DNA from 4 places in the Vibrio syngnathi genome. Region 4 is predicted to be linked to each of the others. Evidence: predicted binding sites of a transcription regulator. Region 4 holds the regulator's gene; each other region holds the start of a gene.
What was found. The regulator CRP, encoded in region 4, controls carbon source genes, mostly activating them, when cyclic AMP is high. The targets are predictions, from matches to a motif close to TGTGANNNNNNTCACA.
Positions count from the first base shown of each region.

Region 1: mlc (sugar metabolism global transcriptional regulator Mlc) is a predicted target of CRP. The motif match lies at 1,171-1,186, and genes of this name have one in related genera.
Region 2: deoD (purine-nucleoside phosphorylase) is a predicted target of CRP. The motif match lies at 1,367-1,382, and genes of this name have one in related genera.
Region 3: K08M4_RS21560 (YbgA family protein) is a predicted target of CRP. The motif match lies at 1,718-1,733, and genes of this name have one in related genera.

Region 1 is NZ_CP017916.1:1,075,669-1,078,881, reverse strand. Features, by position in the region: gene mlc (sugar metabolism global transcriptional regulator Mlc) at 1-1,095, opposite strand, end outside; gene pyk (pyruvate kinase) at 1,415-2,863, shown strand; gene K08M4_RS05185 (patatin-like phospholipase family protein) at 3,008-3,213, opposite strand, start outside.
Region 2 is NZ_CP017917.1:226,379-229,591, forward strand. Features, by position in the region: gene K08M4_RS15930 (lactate dehydrogenase) at 1-459, opposite strand, end outside; gene deoD (purine-nucleoside phosphorylase) at 540-1,250, opposite strand; gene K08M4_RS15940 (L,D-transpeptidase family protein) at 1,597-2,571, shown strand; gene K08M4_RS15945 (Lpp/OprI family alanine-zipper lipoprotein) at 2,767-3,033, opposite strand.
Region 3 is NZ_CP017917.1:1,513,476-1,516,688, forward strand. Features, by position in the region: gene K08M4_RS21545 (LON peptidase substrate-binding domain-containing protein) at 1-192, shown strand, start outside; gene K08M4_RS21550 (sigma-70 family RNA polymerase sigma factor) at 302-949, shown strand; gene K08M4_RS21555 (ChrR family anti-sigma-E factor) at 942-1,631, shown strand; gene K08M4_RS21560 (YbgA family protein) at 1,808-2,755, shown strand; gene phrB (deoxyribodipyrimidine photo-lyase) at 2,752-3,213, shown strand, end outside.
Region 4 is NZ_CP017916.1:292,772-295,984, reverse strand. Features, by position in the region: gene K08M4_RS01355 (phosphoribulokinase) at 1-856, shown strand, start outside; gene crp (cAMP-activated global transcriptional regulator CRP) at 1,098-1,730, shown strand; gene K08M4_RS01345 (DUF1338 domain-containing protein) at 1,908-2,699, opposite strand; gene astD (succinylglutamate-semialdehyde dehydrogenase) at 2,957-3,213, opposite strand, start outside.

The DNA of each region.
Region 1 (3,213 bases), 780 kb from region 4:
AACCGATAAACTTTGCTCTTCGATACACTTTTGAATCGCAGGGTACAACACGCTTTTAGCCTGATTGATAACACCACCGATCAAGACTTTCTCAGGGTTGAAAAGGTTAATCACAATAGCTATCGCGGCACCTAAGTAACGACCTAACTGTTCAATCACTTCAACAGCCAATGGATCGCCATCGGCAGCGGCAGCGCAAATCTGTTCAATAGTGACATCTTCAAACACAGTTAATGACGATGCTTCACCATTAGCCAGTCGCTCTTTCACTTGTTCACGGATCGCCTGAGAACTCGCGACCGTTTCTAAACAGCCATGATTACCACAATGACAAAGTTTGCCTTGTTTATCGATCTGAATATGACCCAGTTCACCGATGTTACCGTGGCGACCTTGCAATACTCGACCGTCAAGAATGATCCCGGCGCCTACACCGTGGTGAATCGAGATAAGAACGGAATTATCGTTGTCTTGAGAGTGGCCAAACAACTTCTCTGCTAATGCCCAGGCTCGGGTATCATTGGCAATAAAGACAGGTAGACCTGTTTCTTTGTAGATCTCAGGACCCAACGCTAAGTTTTTAACGTTGTAGTGTGGCATCTGCAACACAATCCCCTGCTCAGAATTCACAAGACCCGGTAGCGTAACCGCAATACTTGTTACCCTATCGAGTTGCTCCGCATAAGTTTGGAAAAATTCATCAATTTCATGCAGAAGACGCGCAAGCACATCGTCTTGGTCACGTTCATGAATATCAATCTTAGTATCGATAAGTACATCGCCGCCCAATTCATGGAGCGCGATCGTTAAGTATCCGCGACCAAGACGCATCGACAGAAACTGCCAACCTTCGTTATTGGTTTGCAGACCGACAGCAGGACGCCCACGAGTCGTGGCTTCTTGAACCGTCGTTTCGTGAATAAGGTGAGCTTCAATGAGTTCACGGGTAATTTTAGTAATACTCGCCGGAGCCAACTCACTTTGCTTGGACAGATCGATACGAGAAATAGGACCTCTAAGGTCAATTAGTTTATATACACGACCAGCATTGACCTGTTTGATATGATCAATATGGCCCGGTTGAGCCATGTACATTTTACGCTCCAGAAATCATCAACGCGGTAATTTTTTTACTTTGCGAAGTAATTGTGAAGTCACTTGGTATATCGCCGTGACCCGTATCACGTATATACATGAATCTTTGTGTATCTAGTCAAATAGTTCGAGAAAAATCCGTACCTACATCGATAAATTGAGACTTAATTTTCTTAATGAAACATCGTTATTGAGCCCTGAATTCAATAATTAGAGACAAATAAAGAAATATCCTCATAGCTCCCAATAAATATTCAATTAATGCATATACTTAATTCAGTCTTTTAAAAGATTACTTGGCCTCACTCTAGGAGTATTCATGACAGCCGAATTAAGAAAAACGAAAATCGTCACAACGCTAGGCCCTTCTACTGATAAAGGTAACGTGCTTGAAGAGATCATCAAAGCCGGTGCCAATGTCGTCCGTATGAACTTCTCTCACGGCACTAGCGACGACCATATACAACGTGCAGAAAACGTCAGAGCAATTGCCAAAAGACTTGGCACTCAAATCGCTATTCTCGGTGACTTACAAGGCCCCAAGATTCGAGTGTCAACATTCAAAGATGGCAAAATCCAACTTGCCGTTGGTGACCAATTTACTCTCGACAGTAGCCTAGGTTTAGGCGAAGGCAACCAACAAGCGGTCGGTCTTGATTATAAAGAATTACCTAACGACGTTTCAGCTAACGACATCTTGTTGCTCGACGATGGTCGTGTTCAGCTAAAAGTAACCAAAGTGGAAGGCTGCCGTGTTCATACAGAAGTCATCATTGGTGGTCCTCTCTCAAATAACAAAGGCATCAACAAGAAAGGCGGCGGCCTTTCCGCAGAAGCGCTGACAGAAAAAGACAAGCGCGACATCGTCACTGCAGCACAAATCAAAGTGGATTACCTCGCGGTGTCTTTCCCGCGCAACGGCGAAGACATGCACTACGCTCGACAGCTCGCACGAGAAGCTGGCTTAGAAGCTCACCTCGTAGCAAAGGTAGAACGAGCAGAGACGGTAGCCACTGTTGAGAACATGGATGACATCATAATGGCCTCAGACGTCGTCATGGTGGCTCGTGGTGACCTCGGAGTGGAAATTGGCGACCCTGAGTTAGTCGGAGTACAAAAACAGCTTATACGCCGTGCTAGAGCGCTTAACCGAACGGTGATCACCGCCACTCAAATGATGGAATCGATGATTTCAGCGCCAATGCCAACCCGAGCCGAAGTCATGGACGTTGCCAATGCGGTGCTTGATGGAACCGATGCGGTCATGCTTTCAGGTGAAACTGCTGCAGGTGATTATCCGGTCGAAACCGTAAAATCAATGGCTGAAGTGTGTATTGGTGCTGAAAAGATGGCGGGAATTAACAACCAATCCAATTACCGTATTGATCGCACTTTTGTTACCGCTGAAGAAACCGTTTCGATGGCGACTATCTACTCGGCAAACCATATGGAAGGCATTAAAGGCGTAGTCACTCTCACTGAGTCAGGCCGCACTGCATTGATGATGTCTCGCCTAAGTGCTGACATGCCTATCTATGCGCTGTCTCGTAACGAAGGAACACTTAATCGCTGCACCTTGTATCGAGGTGTGACACCTATCTACTTTGAGACAGAAGCCGAGGACAGCTTTGACATTGCCCTATCTACGCTCACCTGCCTAAAAGAGAAAGAGCATCTTAAGTTTGGCGATCTCGTGATCGTCACCCAAGGCGATATTATGGATGTGGCGGGGTCGACCAACTGTATGAGGATCTTGCCTGTCACTTAATGTTTGAACGTAAAGTGAAACGATTAGCATAATTTCAAAGACAAAAAAGGGTTATTGAACCAAGTTCAGTAACCCTTTTTCATTTCAGTATATTCTTCGTTAATAACATCAACAATTAACGTCGTGACTAATCAACCTCAAGCATTACTTCTCAGCAGCAATGGAACCCAACTGTGGCATGTATGAACTGCGGGCATTTTCCGTAGAGGTATAAGTCTCTACAAATCGGTAACCGGCTTCTAAACCCAATTCATAATCGTGCAGTAAATCTTCTTCATTACTCATTAATGAATTGGATTTCAGCGGTTTGCTTGGGGCTATTTGCACAACAAACGCATCGTCTGGTGGGG
Region 2 (3,213 bases), on a different replicon from region 4:
TCTACAAATTTCACGTACTGAATACCCCATGAACAATAAGCCCATGAGGTTCTCTTGAAACTGAAGTTTTTTGTTGGATCCTGACCACTTATCAACGAAGGTTGATTGGCAGTCTTTACATCTGTAACGCTGCCTATCGCCACTGTAGCCGAAGGCATGATAAAGATGTTTGTGGGTATGAACCGATAAGCCAAAGTTATCGCAATCATCATTACGACAAGCAGGGAGCCCGTCGCTGTGAAGTTGTCTTAGGCGATGAAGTTCGCTTAACACTTCACTATTGTTAAGTAAGGGGGGGAAAGCTCCACATTCACGACAAACCATCGCTGGACGCTTAGGGTTTGCGTGTTGCAAAACATACCGTTTTGCATCGCTCAAGCCAAAGTTGTCACACGCCAATGTTTTACAAAAGTTGAGTTGCAAACCATCCGCATCTTTTGGCAGCTTGTCGTTAGACACGATCTCCCCCTCGGGATTATTTGAGCAGCCAAGTGAGCTTGGCTGCGGGGTAACGCTTTTCAATGTATCTTATCAATTCGTTAGATGTTGATTGCAGTCTCTAGAGCAACTTTCATCATGTCGTTGAACGATTTTTGACGATCTTCAGAGCTTAGTTTCTCACCACGGATGATGTGGTCAGATACTGTTAGGATAGTTAGGGCTTTAGCACCAAGATCCGCAGCAACACCGTAGATACCAGCTGCTTCCATATCAACACCAAGGATGCCTAGCTTTTCCATTTTTTCGAAAAGGTCAGCTTCTGGAGTGTAGAAAAGGTCTGCAGAGAATACGTTACCAACTTTAACTGGAACTTCTTGTGCACGTGCTTGGTTTACGGCTTCTTCTAGAAGACCGAAATCAGCGATTGCCGCGAAGTCATGGTTGTTGAAACGAATGCGGTTTACTTTTGAGTCAGTCGATGCACCCATACCGATAACAACGTCCATTAGTTTAACGTCATCACGTACCGCACCACAGCTACCTACGCGAATAACGTTCTTTACGCCGTACTCAGCAATTAGCTCATGTACATAGATGCAGCACGATGGAATACCCATACCGTGGCCCATTACAGAAACTTTCTTACCTTTGTAAGTGCCTGTGTAACCAAACATGTTGCGAACGTCACAAACTTGCTTCACGTCATCAAGGAATGTTTCTGCAATGTATTTTGCGCGAAGCGGGTCGCCTGGCATAAGTACAGTTTCTGCGAAATCACCAGCTTGAGCATTAATATGAGGTGTAGCCATGGTCGTTCTCCAAAGTTTTAACGGTAATTATAGGAACAGGATTTTATTAATTACCGATTCTGTTGAATTGAATTCGTTTTGTTGAGGCAATATTAGCGAGTTAAAACGAGGCTCCGTGAGATGTTTGTCACAAATTTGCTCTACCTTTAAAGTATTATTCATATAGATAACCAAATATGTTGAAAGTTTAGAGGCAATCGATTTTGTGTGGTTAAATTACGCTATGTCCAGACGAAAAACGACAAATAAAGGCCTGTTGCATATCAGCTTGGAGCAACAATACGTTGTCGCGACGTTTGATCAGCGATAATCTAAACTTTGATAAAAAGACAAACCAAGGAATTGTATGTCGTATTGCGCTAACTCGACGCCTTTGCACTCAATGAGAACACAGATACGTAAGGTAGCTTTACCTCTAGTGAGGGTCACCATGCTTGTGGCAGCGATGGCTTCGTCGTGTGTGTCTGCGGCGACCTTTGTACTGCCTCCGGCTGAAAGCCGTATCGTCGGCAGAATACAACAACACGAAGTGGCTGCTGGCGAAACGTTGGCTATCATTGCTAAGCAATACGATATTGGTTTTCTCTCTTTAATGGCGGCAAACAAAGGCGTTGATCCTTTTCTTCCTGCTGAAGGTTATGTGTTAAGTATCCCTAGCCGTTTGATTCTGCCGGATACGCCGAGAAAAGGCATTGTGATTAACCTTGCCGAGTTAAGGTTGTACTTCTTTGAACCTGAGAAAAATCAGGTGCACGTATTTCCTGTTGGCATCGGTCGAGTGGGGCGGGATACCCCAGAGATGATCACTAAGATAAGCCAAAAAAGACCCAATCCGACTTGGACGCCTCCAAACTCAATTCGTAAAGAGTATCTAGAGAAAGGGATTGAGCTACCAAAAGTGGTTCCTGCTGGGCCGGAAAACCCTCTGGGCGAGTATGCATTACGACTTGCTTATGGTGCAGGTGATTATCTGATACACGGTACCAATAAAGACTTTGGGATAGGCTTGCGAGTCAGCTCCGGCTGTATTCGTATGGAACCTAAAGATATTGAGTGGCTTTTTGAACAGGTTAGTCGTGGTGAGCAAGTCACAATAATCGATGAGCCTATCAAAGTGTCTTTAGAGCCAGATAGGAGCGTGTTTGTTGAAGCTCACGAACCATTGACGCGAAGCGACGGCTCTAAGAAATTATTGCAAATCCCCGTTGAATTAAAATGGTGGCTTGAAGATGCGGATCTACCAAGTTCAAAAGCGAAAGCGGTGATATTTGCTCAAAATGGCGTGCCTGTTGAGATAGCACCACCTGTGATTGAGTTCTAATTTGATTGCCTCTTCTGTAATAAGGGGCGTTTATTTTTGTCTACTTGAATTGATACCTTCTACTCGAATTAATGCCTTCTATTCGAACTAGTAACGCCCAAAAAAAAGCACCACATCCGTTAAGAGGTGGTGCTGTCTATTTACTGCATTTTACGACTGATTTAATCTACAGCTTCATCGCACTGAGCTCTCAAACTATTTAGTGTAAGACTCTGCGATGTTGTCGATACGGTCGTTAGCACGATCCGCTTCTTCTTTTGCTGCCATAGCGGCTGCAGCTGCTTCTTGAGCTTTCATTTCAGCTGCCGCTTTATCGCCTTTAAGTGCTTCAACTTCACTGGTTAGCTCAGCAACTTGGTTAGTCAATTGATCCATTTGTGACATTGCAGCTTCTTCTGGCTCAGAAGAACAACCAGCTAAAATGAAAACTGAGGCTGCAGCTGCGATTAATGTCTTATTCATAAGAACTCCTTGCTTATTTATCATCAAAAGATGCGCTATACATTCTTTATCATATAGTCGCTTCATTAATGATTGTAGCGACTAATCTTTTAACTGCAAAAACAATAACTAGAGAAATTACTAAATTTTTGAGGTAATTAGCTGAGCGTCACGTTATGTCTCGTTTATGAGATGGAGGGG
Region 3 (3,213 bases), on a different replicon from region 4:
GTCGAGTTGTTTAGAGAACACGATTCAATCAGAGCACTTTACCCCACTCCTGACTTTGAAAGCCCTCAATGGATCTGTGCTCGACTCCTCGAAATGATGCCTATCCCATTGGAAAAGAAAACCAAATTCACAGAACCCGCTAGTTTTCCGTCTTTAGTTCCCTTTTTGAATCAAATCATTACAGGGCAATAAGCACTTTATTCACTATAATTTTGTATAGTAGAAGTTAATTTAAATTAAAGTGATCCCTACTCTCACTCTCCACGTAGTGTCTATCAAATTCGCATGATGGTTAATTACTATGCAAGTGGAAAGCAGAAGAACAGGGAACGGCAAGGAGCATGTCATTATCCCCGACAACAAACTACCTACCGAAAGTAAGGTACCTACAGAGCTCTCAAGCTGGCTGATTTTGGTTGGTTCAGACAGAGATAAGCAAGCATTTACGTGTTTGTTTAAATTCTTTGCTCCCAAAATCAAGCGTTTTGGCATCAGTAAGTTGGGCGGTGAAGCCGCTGCCAACGAGCTAGTCCAAGACACCATGACCAACGTTTGGAAGAAAGCGCATCTCTACAATGAAGAGAAAGGCGCAGCGACTACTTGGGTTTATACCGTGATGCGAAATGCGGCCTTCGACATGTTACGAAAGGTGAAAGCAAAAGCAGAACAAACCATCGCTGACGACATTTGGCCAATAGATGCAATGGTCGCGGAATCTCAAAGCGATGAATTACCGTTTGGTGATCATTTGATGAGCCGCCATGTAATGACTCAAATAGAGAAGTTGCCTTTGGCTCAGAAAACGATTGTTAAAGGTGTCTATTTCCAGGAGCTATCTCAAGAGCAACTCGCTCAACAACTTGGCGTCCCACTTGGAACCGTGAAATCACGTCTAAGACTCGCTTTAGCCAAACTTAAGGTTCACATGGGGGAACAAGATCATGATTAAACATCACCCAAATACCGCAATTTTGAAAGATTTTGTCGATGGCACACTAGCAGACTCAGTTTCTTTGATTGTCTCTAGCCATGTTGAACTGTGTGAACACTGCCAACAACAAGTAAGCATGCTGACGGCGCAAGCTGCTGACTCAGTCTTTGAAAGTGATACCTCAGGGCTTCAACTTTCTGACAGCGAAATGGATGCGTTCCTATCCGATGATGGGGAGTTTGATTTTGATGCGATTGCTCAAATCACTGCTGATTCATCTCAAGCTATCGAAGTGACACCCGAAGTTCAGCAAGTTACGGTTGCAGACACCACATTCACTATTCCTCGCGCGTTGAACTCAGTGGCGAGAAAAGACTGGATGAACTTAGGCAAAATTTCACGCGCAAGACTCGATTTTGACGACGAAGCACACCACACCAGCTTGCTGCACATCGACAAAGATGGACAAGTGCCTTGCCACACCCACAAAGGCTTTGAGATTACGCTTCTCTTGGAAGGCAGTTTCGAAGACGAAATGGGCGTCTACAACAAAGGCGACTTCATCTGGTTAGACGGAAAACATACGCATCAACCCGTAACCAAAGAAGGTTGTGTCTGTCTCACCGTTTCTAGTGATGCGCTTTACTTCACAAAAGGTGTGAGTCAGTTATTCAATCCGCTAGGTAAGTATATCTATTAACTCAGTTGCACGCTATAAATATACAGGATGGCATGAAGCTATCCTGTATAATCGTCCGTAGATCTGGCTTAAAACATCAATGGTGTTGAGATTTCAAACACACCCGGCTCTGTAAGTACGATTAGCAATGTTGAAATATAATAAATAGCTCAAAGCAAGAGCAAAGGAGTTGGCCAATGGAAAAGAAAATTAAAATAGGTATCAGCGCTTGTGTTGCAGGACACAAAGTACGCTTCGATACAGGTCACAAACGCTCTCGTTTTTGTACAGATGACCTTGCAGATTATGTTGAACTGGAACCAGTATGCCCAGAGATGGCAGTGGGTCTTCCAACACCTCGCCCAACCATTCGCCAAGTTCGGCAGCTAGACAATATCATTCACGTTTCCCGACCTGACGGTTCTGGTGACGTGACCAATGATCTGATCGAGTTTGGGCAAAACTATTCAAAGAATAACCAACACATCGCAGGGTTCATTGTGTGTCAGAAAAGCCCAACCTGTGGCATGGAGCGAGTAAAGGTTTACCACCACCACGGGCGTGGTTCTGAATCGACAGGCGTTGGCTTGTTTACTCAACAAGTTATGCAAGGCAATCCTCTACTTCCAGTAGAAGAAAATGGTCGCCTCAACGATCCAATTCTGCGTGAAAACTTTATGACTCGTGTTTTCACTTACCAAAAATGGCTCGATCTTGTTGATGAAGGTGTCACCAAACACAAACTGATTCAATTCCACAGCGCTCACAAATACCTAGTGATGTGCCACCACATAGAAGGCTACAAGAGCTTAGGTAAACTTTTAGCGAGTAACGATTTAGAGATCGATGAGCTGGCAGAAAAGTACATAGAAGGTCTGATGACGGCGCTAATGCATCATGCAAATCGCGGCAGTCATGCTAATACTCTGCATCATTTGCAAGGTTACTTTAAGAAACAACTGAGCAGCGCTCACAAACAAGAGCTCACGAATCAGATTTCATCATTCAGAGAAGGGCTAGTTCCGCTGTTAGTGCCACTGACGCTGATTAACCACTATCTGATGGAATACCCAAACGAGTACCTAGAATCACAAGTTTATCTAAACCCGCACCCACAAGAACTTAAGCTGAGATACGGATATTGAGCGACATTCTATGGATAAGACGAGACCTGAGGATTCACGATAACCCAGCGCTCGTCTCTGCAGTTGAAAACGGCGTCTCTATCGCCGTTTTTATTTCAACCCCGCAGCAATGGCAACAACATCACCTGGCACCGATAAAAGCGGACTTCATTTATCGCCACCTGAAACAGTTCGAGTCACAACTCGCTGAATTCGGTATCACTCTGCTGCACCTCAAAGCCACAGACTTTAACGATCAAGCTATTCAACTCATCAACTTGTGCAAACAGGTCGATGCGACATGTGTGTATGCCAATTCAGAGCCGGAAGTGGATGAGCAGTTAAGAGACAAACGCTTAATCGCTACTGGTATAAAGCTGAAAATAACCGACTGCGATACGATTCTGCCATTAGGTAGCGTACTGAATAAACAAGGTGAGATGTTCAAGGTTTTCACACCTTTCAAAAACGCATGGTTA
Region 4 (3,213 bases):
TCCAATTATTGCGGTGACGGGTTCATCTGGAGCCGGCACCACCACCACCTCAGAAGCCTTCCGCAAAATGTTCAATATGATGGACGTAAAGGCTGCTTGGGTTGAAGGGGATAGTTTCCATCGCTTCACTCGCCCAGAGATGGACGTCGAGATCCGTAAGGCGCGCGAGCAAGGTAAGCACATCAGCTACTTTGGCCCACAAGCTAACGATTTTGGTGCATTAGAAGAGTTCTTCCGTCAATACGGTAATGAAGGTACGGGCAAAGTCCGCAGCTACCTACACACCTTTGATGAAGCCGTGCCTTATAATCAAATGCCAGGCACCTTCACACCATGGCAAGAGATCCCTGAAAATTCCGATGTGATGTTTTACGAAGGCCTACACGGCGGTGTGGTAGATGGGGACATCAATGTTTCTCAACACGTCGATTTGCTGATCGGCATGGTGCCTATCGTAAACCTAGAATGGATCCAAAAGTTCGTTCGTGACACACGCGATCGTGGTCATTCTCGCGAAGCAGTAATGGACTCAATTGTTCGCTCGATGGATGATTACCTTAACTACATTACTCCTCAGTTTTCACGTACTCACATCAACTTCCAGCGTGTTCCAACGGTAGACACATCAAACCCTCTCAATGCTAAAGGGATCCCAAGTTTAGATGAAAGCTTCGTTGTTATACGCTTACGCGGCATCAAAAACGTCGATTTCCCTTATCTTCTGGCTATGATTGATGGCTCATTTATGTCGCGCCACAACACGCTTGTAGTACCTGGCGGCAAGATGAGTTTTGCTATGGAACTCATTGTAAGGCCTATCCTGCAACAACTTATAGAAACCGGGAAAATAGGCTAACAAAACAACATTCTGGTTGATTACTTTTCATACCGTGATCATGTGCACAATTTTGCGTAAAAAATCGTAGCTTGGTCACGATTAAAATCAAGAAATAGTACCTGAAAAAGGATACTATTCTTAAACGAAACACAAGATAGCTTGCAGCACTCAACGAGTGCTCTTATCCTAGCTACGTCAATTCAGGCTTAGCTAAAATATGGAAAGCGGCAAGCATACCCTGCAGAGGAAGTAAGATATTATGGTTCTAGGTAAACCCCAAACCGATCCAACATTAGAGTGGTTCCTTTCACACTGTCATATTCATAAGTACCCTTCAAAAAGTACTTTGATTCATGCTGGTGAAAAGGCAGAAACCTTGTACTACATCGTTAAAGGTTCTGTGGCAGTTCTTATCAAAGACGAAGAAGGTAAGGAAATGATTCTTTCTTACCTAAACCAAGGCGACTTCATCGGTGAGCTTGGCTTGTTCGAAGAAGACCAAGAGCGTACTGCATGGGTTCGTGCAAAATCTCCTTGTGAAGTAGCTGAGATTTCTTTCAAGAAATTCCGTCAACTTATCCAAGTGAACCCAGATATCCTAATGCGCCTTTCAGCGCAAATGGCAAACCGTCTACAAGTAACTAGCCAAAAGGTTGGTGACTTAGCGTTCCTTGACGTAACAGGTCGTATCGCTCAAACGCTACTAAACCTAGCGAAACAGCCAGATGCAATGACTCACCCTGACGGCATGCAAATCAAGATCACTCGTCAAGAGATTGGCCAGATTGTTGGTTGTTCTCGTGAGACAGTTGGTCGTATCTTGAAGATGCTAGAAGAGCAGAACCTAATTTCTGCACACGGTAAAACTATCGTGGTATACGGCACTCGTTAATCTCGATTAACTGAGCCAAAAATTTGAAAGCCACCAAATGCGAATTTGGTGGCTTTTTTGTTTTCTAAAGATCTACAAAGAAAATACGAATGAAACACCTACAGCTTCCAAGCGAAAATACTCTCGAAGCGAAGCCTATCTGAATCTCTAGAGCAAAGCCCGTACTCGCATCTTTCTTTAACCGTTAGTGCTTTCGAAGATCTTATCCGCCGATGCTGCAACAAAACCTGTATAAAGCTCACCGTTGGCCATCGCATAACGCTTAGCGAACTCATAGAAGCCTCCAGGAATCATCTCATTGCCTTCAACAAATGAAACTGGGACTTTGTCTGCCATTGTAGATGATTGCTCTAATAAGACCTCTGGAGAGCCTTTAACCTGACCACCAGATGCATTGATAGTGAAACCTGAATCACTCAAATAGTCATTCACAGTCTGTACTTCATCGAACTCATTGAGCTGGTTCACACTCACCGTAAAGTGATTTGCACCGTAACCATGAGCCGCTAGCCAAGACGCGTATTCACTCTCTTTTGCTAGAACTTGAAAATCCGCGAAGCTCAGGTCCCAAAGGCGACCACCAAACAAGAACTCATGACCTTGAAGCTTGCTTGCGTCGACTTGCTCAACCAACTTAGCCACGATCTGTTGCAAGTCACTTGAACACTCTTCGACTTTCAACTCACTAATGAACACTTTCGGTTGGTTTGGATCTGGGTGCTCGTAATGCTTAGCCACTAGCTTCTTGCTCTCAAATAAGTAATCGCCACACGCCTTGTAACCTAACTCAAGGAAAGGTTTAGCCAATGTTTCAATACCCAGTGGTGCAACATTGAAAGTACGCAGTGCAATGTGATCATTAATCAGAGCTTCATCTTCTTTCAGCAAATGGTGTACTTTCTCAGCCGATGGGCAAAGCCTGTGAATGTAATCATCCCATAGTGGTTTAAAGAGTAGATCGGGCGTCATGGTGACTCCTTGTCAGAGGTTCTAGCAAGCTAGTAATTTGGATTAGAGAGGGAGAGGCTGGACACAGAGTCAGCAGCCATCAGCCTGTGACATACTTGTTCTATTATTATCTACCGCCCAATCTAGGTGTAGGACGTGATGGAAAAAGGAAGCGATAACACCGCTTCCTTATTACACAATCAATCAATGAATCTGTTATTCATGAACCTAGAGCTCATAAGCTTGTGATTCATCAAGTTATAGCTTAAAAGCAAAAACTACAGCTCAATACCGGGGCTAAACGTAGCTGGCAGTTGAGTTTCACCACCTTCCATTGACGCCATAGGGTAAGCACAGTAGTCAGCCGCGTAGTAAGCACTTGGGCGTAAGTTGCCCGAAGCACCTGGACCACCAAATGGAGCATCGCCACTTGCGCCTGTTAGCTGGCGGTTACGGTTAACAATGCCCGCACGGATATGGTCAACGAAGTATTCCCACTCCGAATCGTCGGTTGAAACTAGGCCAGCAGACAAAC